2 regions of the Thermoanaerobacterium sp. RBIITD genome follow, and region 1 is predicted to be linked to the other one. Evidence: riboswitches for the same ligand, from Rfam matches in the RefSeq annotation. Region 1 holds a riboswitch; the other holds the start of a gene.
The links. A riboswitch is a leader RNA that binds a small molecule or an ion and turns the genes downstream of it on or off. The one in region 1 is predicted to bind fluoride.
Positions count from the first base shown of each region.

Region 2: it holds a riboswitch for fluoride, as region 1 does, so the genes downstream of both, crcB (fluoride efflux transporter CrcB) here and CPG45_RS12265 (MutS-related protein) in region 1, are expected to answer to the same signal.

Region 1 is NZ_LT906662.1:2,543,537-2,547,808, forward strand. It holds gene CPG45_RS12245 (PspA/IM30 family protein) at 1-76, shown strand, start outside; gene CPG45_RS12250 (hypothetical protein) at 93-743, shown strand; gene CPG45_RS12255 (hypothetical protein) at 1,193-1,483, opposite strand; fluoride riboswitch at 2,110-2,173, shown strand; gene CPG45_RS12265 (MutS-related protein) at 2,349-3,854, shown strand; gene CPG45_RS17650 (hypothetical protein) at 3,851-4,272, shown strand, end outside.
Region 2 is NZ_LT906662.1:1,475,777-1,480,048, reverse strand. It holds gene CPG45_RS06875 (DUF2508 family protein) at 1-110, opposite strand, end outside; gene CPG45_RS06870 (HD domain-containing phosphohydrolase) at 160-1,332, opposite strand; gene crcB (fluoride efflux transporter CrcB) at 1,378-1,749, opposite strand; gene crcB (fluoride efflux transporter CrcB) at 1,749-2,150, opposite strand; fluoride riboswitch at 2,223-2,284, opposite strand; gene recR (recombination mediator RecR) at 2,313-2,912, opposite strand; gene CPG45_RS06850 (YbaB/EbfC family nucleoid-associated protein) at 2,926-3,261, opposite strand; gene dnaX (DNA polymerase III subunit gamma/tau) at 3,336-4,272, opposite strand, start outside.

The DNA of each region.
Region 1 (4,272 bases):
AAATATTGAAAAGGAGAAAAAAGTCAATGAAGAACTTGAAGAACTAAAAAAACGAATTATGGAAAAAATCAAATAAATAAGGAGTGATTTTTATGGGATGTGGCGGAAGAGGTTTCTTCAAGATCTTTGATTTTTATGATATTTATGGAGGCTGTGGAAGTGGTGGTTACCATCATGAAAGGCATTATGAATATGACAGATATGATGAAATGATCACAGTAATAGATAGATTATATGCAGAAGGTAAGATTGATACAGAATTGTATTCAAGATTAAGAAAAGATGCTGCAAGTGGTAACCTTACAATTGATGATTTAATGAGAATCGAGATAAATAGCCGTAAGAAATCAAATAGTGAATACAGTGAGACTGATTTTGAATTAAAAAAGTATTATGACAAATTAAATCAAATTGATAAGGCTAAAGAAGAATCATTGAAGATAAAAAATGAATTAATTTCACAGATTGAAGATTTAAAAAGAAAAGCAACAAATCTTGAAAAAGCGGCAGAAACAATGCTTTCCGCAGACGAGTCTTCAGCTAAAGACTATCTTAAAGAAAAAATAGACATGGAAAGTAAGATATCTACACTTGAAAAGAGAAAGCAAGATCTTGATAAAGATATTTCTGATATGGATGAACTTAAAAATGAATTGAATCTCAAAATCCTTGAGCTAAAATCATTAAAACAAAGAGAAAAGCTAAATGACTTAAAATTTGATATAAAGAATGTAAAAAAATAGAACTCTTTATAGGAGTTCTATTTTTATGTGGGTGGCATGCGCGCAGCCTTGACGTCGAAAGTCCGTTATGGGGGGATAGCACATAACCGTTAGCTAAAGATAAGGGTGTCCATCGTGAGGCCGGGTACTCAACATAGGTAGGTTGCGATAGAAGTAAGCAGCAAAATCATGGCGTGACGAACAGAAACTGCATATAAGACATATATGCTGGTTGCAAAGCGTAATCCCTTGATAGTTGGATTCAAAGAAGACTAAAAGCATATATTAAAACAGTGGAAGAAAGTCAAAACAAGGCATGAAAATTTAATAAAACAAGGAATTGAAAGACATGAAGTTTGAGATTATGCCGATACAAGGAAAAGTTATTGGAGGATTTCCATTAGGTAATTTTAGATAAAACTTTAATTTATTGTGAGAAAAAAAGAGCCATAAGGCTCCTAAATCCTAAATTATTTTTGTGACCCATTAGTTGTATTTTTTAAAGAATTCGTGCAGGCATTAAGCATATTTTGTGCATCTTTTTCGTCTATTTTTCCACCCATCATATTTTGCACATCTTTTGCTGTGAGTCCTTTCATGTAATTATACATTGCTTTATAGTTGAGATTTGTGCTCATCATGCCATAGCCATAACCATTATTTGAGGTATCTGCTTTTGCTCTTAATGCAGGTATTTGTGTAAATACTATTGCACCTATTAATAATACGCCTGCAATTATAGCTAAAACTTTCTTCTTCATCATAAATTCCTCCTCAATTTTTTATTATGCTTTTATTATACAAGGTAATTATAAAGATCTTATGAAGATAAAAATATTAAAAAACTTTTATTATTTTGCATACCCAGAGGTAGTTTATATGGTATTATCTTAATAAGTATATCAACAATATAAGAGTATTTCCTCGTTAAAAGTAATAATCCGAATATAGCCACAATTGTATTCAAGATTCTTGAAATTGTTCCTATATACTTACTAACTTTAGTTAATCCTGAAAGTATTCTTCCATCTATAAAAGCCTTTAAGATTCCCGCATTAAGTTTTTAGGAAATAAAAGAGAGCCGTAATTTTATGGCTCTTGATTCATATTCTTTCTATTTAGAAGGTTTATAGAATTTTACATTTGGTATTAATTTAAAATGCTTGTCAAGTGTATATATAGATATTTCAGCAATCAATATATCTGTCATTGGTATTGTACATAGCCTCGGTTTCCTTAATTAATTCTTCTGAAATATTTATTGTAGTCCTCATATTAATCAACTCTTTCATACATATTTTACATCATCTTTATATGAATATTAATATGCGAAATACAATAAGGATTATTCTTGTGAACTATAACAAAAAGTATTATAATTATAATGTAAAAAAAAAGGGATGAAGCTCCCTTATGAATTGCTGATAACGGCTGATGGCTTCTACGAGAAAGAGTAGATGGCTATCGGCCTTTTTATATGAGTTGGTTTCAAAGGGGAGATTTTTTATGTTGCTGAATTTATCTATATGTTACAAATGCGGAATATGTTGCAGTTTATTTGATACTATAAATACCCAAGGAGGTGTTATAATTAAATGACTTTTCAAAGCATACTATTTAAAAATATTGAAAACAAGTCAAAAAAAAGAATTATTTGAAGAGCCTGAATTTTTTGCGGATTTACATCTTGATCAGATTATAGAAGCTATAACATTTGGCAGAGGAGAATATAATCTAAAACCATTTTTTTATACTTTATTAAATGACATCAATGCAATCAGGTATCGTCAAGAAATAATGGAAGATCTTGAAAATAAAGTATTATTTGAGTATATAAAATCATTTGCTCAAAAATTTCATGAAATGCGTGAACATCTGGCACAGGCAGATAAACTTTACTATAAATACCAAAAGGAAAGTTGGTTTTTGGATGCAGTTGAAATTTATTGTGAAGCTGTAACTTGCTTAGCACGTGATTTAACACTTGTAGATTTAAAATCAACTGGTTTTCTTGCATTTCGCGAATATCTAGCGAAGTATGTTGAATCTGAATCTTTTACTTCACTTTTGTCTGGGACAAAAAAGCTTAAAGCCGAATTATCATCTATAAAATATTGTTTGCTTATAAATGGCAACTGCATCAAGGTTTGTAAATATGAATCAGAAATTAATTACAGCGATATAGTTGAAAAAACATTTAAAAAATTCAAAGAAGGAGATGTGAAAGACTATCGGATGAAATTTTCCGAATATACGGAAATGAACCATGTTGAAGCAAATATATTGGATTTTGTAGTTCAATTATATCCAGAAATATTTACAAATCTTGATAATTATTGCATAAAAAATATCAATTATATAGATGAAAAAATAAGTGTTTTTGATCGTGAAATACAATTTTATATGGCCTATTTAGAGTTTATATCGATGTTTAAACAAGTGGGATTAAAATTTTGTTATCCGCAAATTTCCAGTACATGCAAGGAAGTTTATGATTATGAAAGTTTTGATTTGGCTTTAGCTAATAAACTTATATCTAATCAATCGCCAGTCGTCTTAAATGACTTTTATCTTAAAGGGAATGAAAGAATTTTCGTCGTATCTGGTCCTAATCAAGGTGGAAAAACAACTTTTGCTCGCACATTTGGGCAGGTACATTATTTGGCTAGTATAGGCTGTCCTGTCCCCGGTAGCGAGGCACAACTTTTCTTATTCGACAAGTTTTTTACACATTTTGAAAGAGAGGAAAACATAAATGATCTTCATGGTAAATTAGAAGACGAATTGATTAGAATTCATAACATTTTTAGTAAATCTACACCAAATAGTATTATTATAATAAATGAAATATTTACTTCCACTACCTTAAAAGATGCAGTTTTTTTAAGCAAAAGGATAATGGATAAAATAATTAAATTGGATTTGCTTTGTGTTTGGGTAACATTTATAGATGGATTGTCTTCTTATAGCGGAAAAACTGTAAATGTAGTTAGTACAGTAGTACCAGATAATCCAGCAGAAAGAACTTATAAAATTATAAGGAAGCCGGCTGATGGGCTTTCATATGCTTTATCAATTGTGGAAAAATACAGACTCACGTATGACTATATAAAGGAGCGGATAAAATCATGAAGACATTTCTTATGTTTAGAAACCGTGATTTTGATTTAAAACAAGATTTACCATGGAATGAGCAAATATTGATACAGGATTTGGAATTAAAGACGCTTTTTGATACAATGGCACAAGGTGACGAATTTTTGTTTAATGTTGCTAAAGAAGCTATTTTATCTAGCTTAAATGATATTGATGAAATACTTTACCGCCAGTATATTCTCAAGGATTGCCTTAAGAATCCTTCCGTTGTCAGAAATATTTATAATATTACAGTAGAAACGATCGAAAACGAGAGGAGAAATTTTTGGAGCATTTTTAGCAATTATTCAGGATCCATATTGCATAGTTCAATTGAAATGATGCAGATGTATTTGGATATGCTAAAAAAATTAAGGAATGTTGCAGATGAGAATGCTCATAATTTTGAAACAGA
Region 2 (4,272 bases), 1.1 Mb from region 1:
TTTAACTGCCTCATGGTATTTTTAACTTCATTGATTAAAGCAGTATTTTCATCACCAATATTTTCTTTTGTAGCAGAAATTTCTTTAAAAAAATTGTATAGCGAGCCCATAAAATACCTCCTCAACCATATTATTGTCACTAATACGGCTGAGTATACTTTATATAATTGCTTCTTTTAATTTATCAAGTGCTTCACCATCAAGTTTTTTTAATTTTACAGACTTATATATGATATCTATTGCGTCCTTAGACGACATACCTCTTCTGTATGGTCTATCCTCTGTCAGTGCTTGGTACATATCGCATACCGCCATAAGCTTTGAAACACTATCAAGGTCTTTATCCTTAAGACCCTCTGGGTAACCTGATCCATCTAATTTTTCATGATGATTTGCTGCCCATTCTGCAATATCGTCAATGCCACCAATTTCTCTCAATATCTTTTTTGTATAATATGTATGTGATCTCATTTTCATATACTCTTCTTCGTTTAATTTGCCCGGTTTATCAAGTATGTCATTCGGAATAGATAGCTTTCCAAGGTCATGCAAAAGTCCAGCAATTTTTATTTTTTTAATCAATAAATCGTTGTAGCCTGAAATTTTTGCTGTTTTATATGCAAGCTCAGAAACACCTTTTGAATGTGTGTGTGTGAAATGGCTTTTATTATCTATTATTTTTGAGAAAGCCAGTGCAACTTTATTAAGGCCATTTATATCTATAGTTATGAGTTCATTTTTAACATATGGTTCTAAGATACTAAATGTATCATAAAACTCATAATCAAGCCAAAATTTTTCTTGGTTTATAAGGTCTAACATAACGTCTACAATCAAGGGATTAAATGCTTTGCCAGACTCATTTACTAACCATTTTTTTATGTACTTTCTTGTATCATATTCATTTGATTCTTTAGAAACCGTATTGTATTTTATATCGAATTGATCTGCTAAATATATTACTTGTGATTCAATAGGTATAGAAGTACCATTAAGATGAAAATGTCCGCTTCCGTCCCAATTTTCATGATGATACTTTATAAATTCTGAAAACTCTAACCCGTGTGGGATGTCTTTTACTATTTCACTACCTCTTAGAGAGTGCTTCCATGTTTCGGTCGATGTAAAATCTTCATATGTGTCATTTTTGCCTATATCATGGAGAAAAGCAGAATAGAATATCATATGTTCATCATTTTCGTTAAGGTACAAATTCTTTGATAAACGTATAGCTATGTATGCAACTTTGCGTGCATGACCAAAATTTCTTCTCTCGAGAATGTCAAGTGATAGTGATAATGCTGATAATAATCTAAAATAATTTAAAATCAAAGTCTTCCCCCCTCATTTGTATGTATACATATTATAATACACTATTTAAAAAATATTTCCAACATAATAACCAAAAAATGCCCCTAAAAGTCCTATAATAACTGTCATTGCACTGTATAAAAAAGCATGTAAATAATGTTTTTGCCGCAAAAGACTTATCGTTTCATGTGAAAAAGTCGAATACGTCGTAAAAGCACCTATAAAGCCAGTCAATAAAAATAATCTTATATCATTATTCATTATGTAGAACACCTTAGGATTTGATAAAATATTAAGCAAAAATGCTCCCATCGTATTTATCAAAAATGTTTCTACAGGTACAATAAAATCTCTATTTTCTTTAATATGCCTTGATATTTCATAGCGCAATATAGCACCAAAAATACCGCCGAGTCCAACATACAAGATATTCGATATCATTTATTTTCACGTCCTCTTATAAATTTTACTGTCCTATCGCTGAATTCAAATCCCATAAATGACATTATAAATCCACTTAATATCGAAAGGAAAACATAAGTTAGTGCAATTAAAACTTTTCCTCCTCTTAATAAGTCTATTGTTTCTTTAGTAAAAGTAGAAAATGTCGTAAAAGCACCTATGAATCCTGTTGTAATAGCCAATCGTATATTTGAATCAACATTGTACTCTTCAAGAGCTAAGTTTGATATGTAGCTTAGTAAAAATGATCCAAATACATTTATAAAAAATGTCTCAAAAGGAAAAACAGTATGACAAATATTTTGGTAATAATTTGAAACCAAGTACCTCATGATAGCCCCAAAAAATCCACCAATACCTATGTATATATACTCCATTAAAATCACCCTCCATTATTTCATCAAAAATAACAAAATTAGTAAATTAAAACGGCTCCTATTAGGTTATGATACCTAATAGGAGCCATTAGCTTTCAAAGCAATTATAGGTGAGCTCCATCACCATTTTCATTTTATGATGTACAATATTGTTTGTAAAGATTACATTTCCCTTCTGCCTTCCAATGCCCTTGATAATGTTACTACATCCGTATATTCGAGGTCACCGCCAACAGGTACACCATGTGCAATTCTTGTAACTTTTATGCCGAAGGGCTTAATTAATTTTGCTATATACATAGCTGTTGCTTCGCCTTCTATATCAGGATTTGTTGCCAAAATAATTTCTTTTATATCATTATTTTTAATCCTTTCAAGAAGTTCTTTGATTTTTATGTCTTCAGGACCAACTCCATCCATCGGTGATATCACACCATGCAGTACATGGTATAGCCCATGATATTCCCTTGTCTTTTCCATCGCAACGACATCCCTCGGATCAGATACAACGCAAATCGTTGAAGGATCTCTTGTCTTATCGCTGCAAACATTGCATAAATCGCCGTCGGTAAAATTATAACAGACTGTACAATATCTCAAATTTTCCTTTGCCTCCAAAATAGCATTTGACAAGTTTGATACATCTTCTTTCGGCATATCAATTATATAAAAGGCAAGTCTCTGGGCCGTCTTTCTTCCTATACCAGGAAGCCTTGACAATTCATCAATTAACTTAGATAATGACCTCGAATAAAAATTCATTAATTAATTCACCTCAAAATAGACCTGGTATATTTAAGCCACCCGTTACTTTTCCCATCTCCTGGGCAATCATCTGCTCAGCACTTCTTAATGCCTGATTTACTGCTGCCAATACAAGGTCCTCTAACATTTCTACATCATCTTTGTCAACAACAGCAGGATCAATCTTAATGCTTATTAACTCTTTTCTTCCATTCGCAACAACCTTAATAGCTCCGCCTCCTGCGGTCTCTTCAACTGTCTTGCTTTCAAGCTCCTCCTGTACCTTTTTCATCTGTTCCTGCATCTGCTGGGCCTGTTTAATCATGTTGTTCATGTTAAAACCGCCTGGAAATCCTCCTTTTGCCATTAGGCATACCTCCTATTTTATATTTAATGCTCTATCTTATTTATATGCTGATTTTGACTTAGTAGTGAATATATTTAATCTATAATTTCTACATCGCCAAAATAATTTTTAACCTGTTCTAGTAATTTATCGTCATCATTTTTTACAGTGACAAAATCTAAAATATATTCATTTCCCGATATTTTCTTGATAACATCTTTAATATAGTCTTTATTTTCTACCCTATTTAGTTCATTTACGTATAATTCTTGTTCCTCAGGATATTCTACCATAAATTTATCATCTTTTAAATATGGTTTTCCAAAGTTCATAAAAGAATAAATCATTGGCCTATCTTTTTTTATCATTCTTAATGCCTTGTTCCATATATCATTAATGTCTATATTGGTGACATCTTCTTTCTTAGTTTCTTCATCTTTTGTATTATTTTCCCTTTCTTCCTCTCTTTTTAAATCTTCAAGCCTGTTCTCTTCATTAGAGCTTTTTATATTTTTGACTTTTTTTTCTTTAGTAAGTGCTATTTCATTATTTAGATTCTTTATATTATTTAATTTATTTTCAAGATTTTCAATCCTATTCAGAATACTGGACATATCCGGTGAAATTTCAGGACATACGAGTTTTAAGATGGTTATTTCAAGCAGTATCCTTGGTGATGCAGAGTATCTAATTGTACCTTGTAGCTCCATTAATTTATCAATGGCATTTGACAAAAATGTAGTATCAAATTCAGCCGCCAAAAGCTTTTTACCGCTTATATCGACATCAAGTATATCTTTAGATTCCTCACCGCAGGTTTTATATATAAGCACATCTCTTAGGAAGTTTAATATTGATTTAATTAAATTGCTTATATCTATACCATAAAGCATCAATTTGTCAATTTTTTTCATTGATTCTTTCGCATCTTTATCATTTATACTTTTTATAAGGTCGTATATAGTATCATCATTTACTGTGCCAAGGATATCACATGCAACATCATATGTTAATACATCGCTATATGATGCA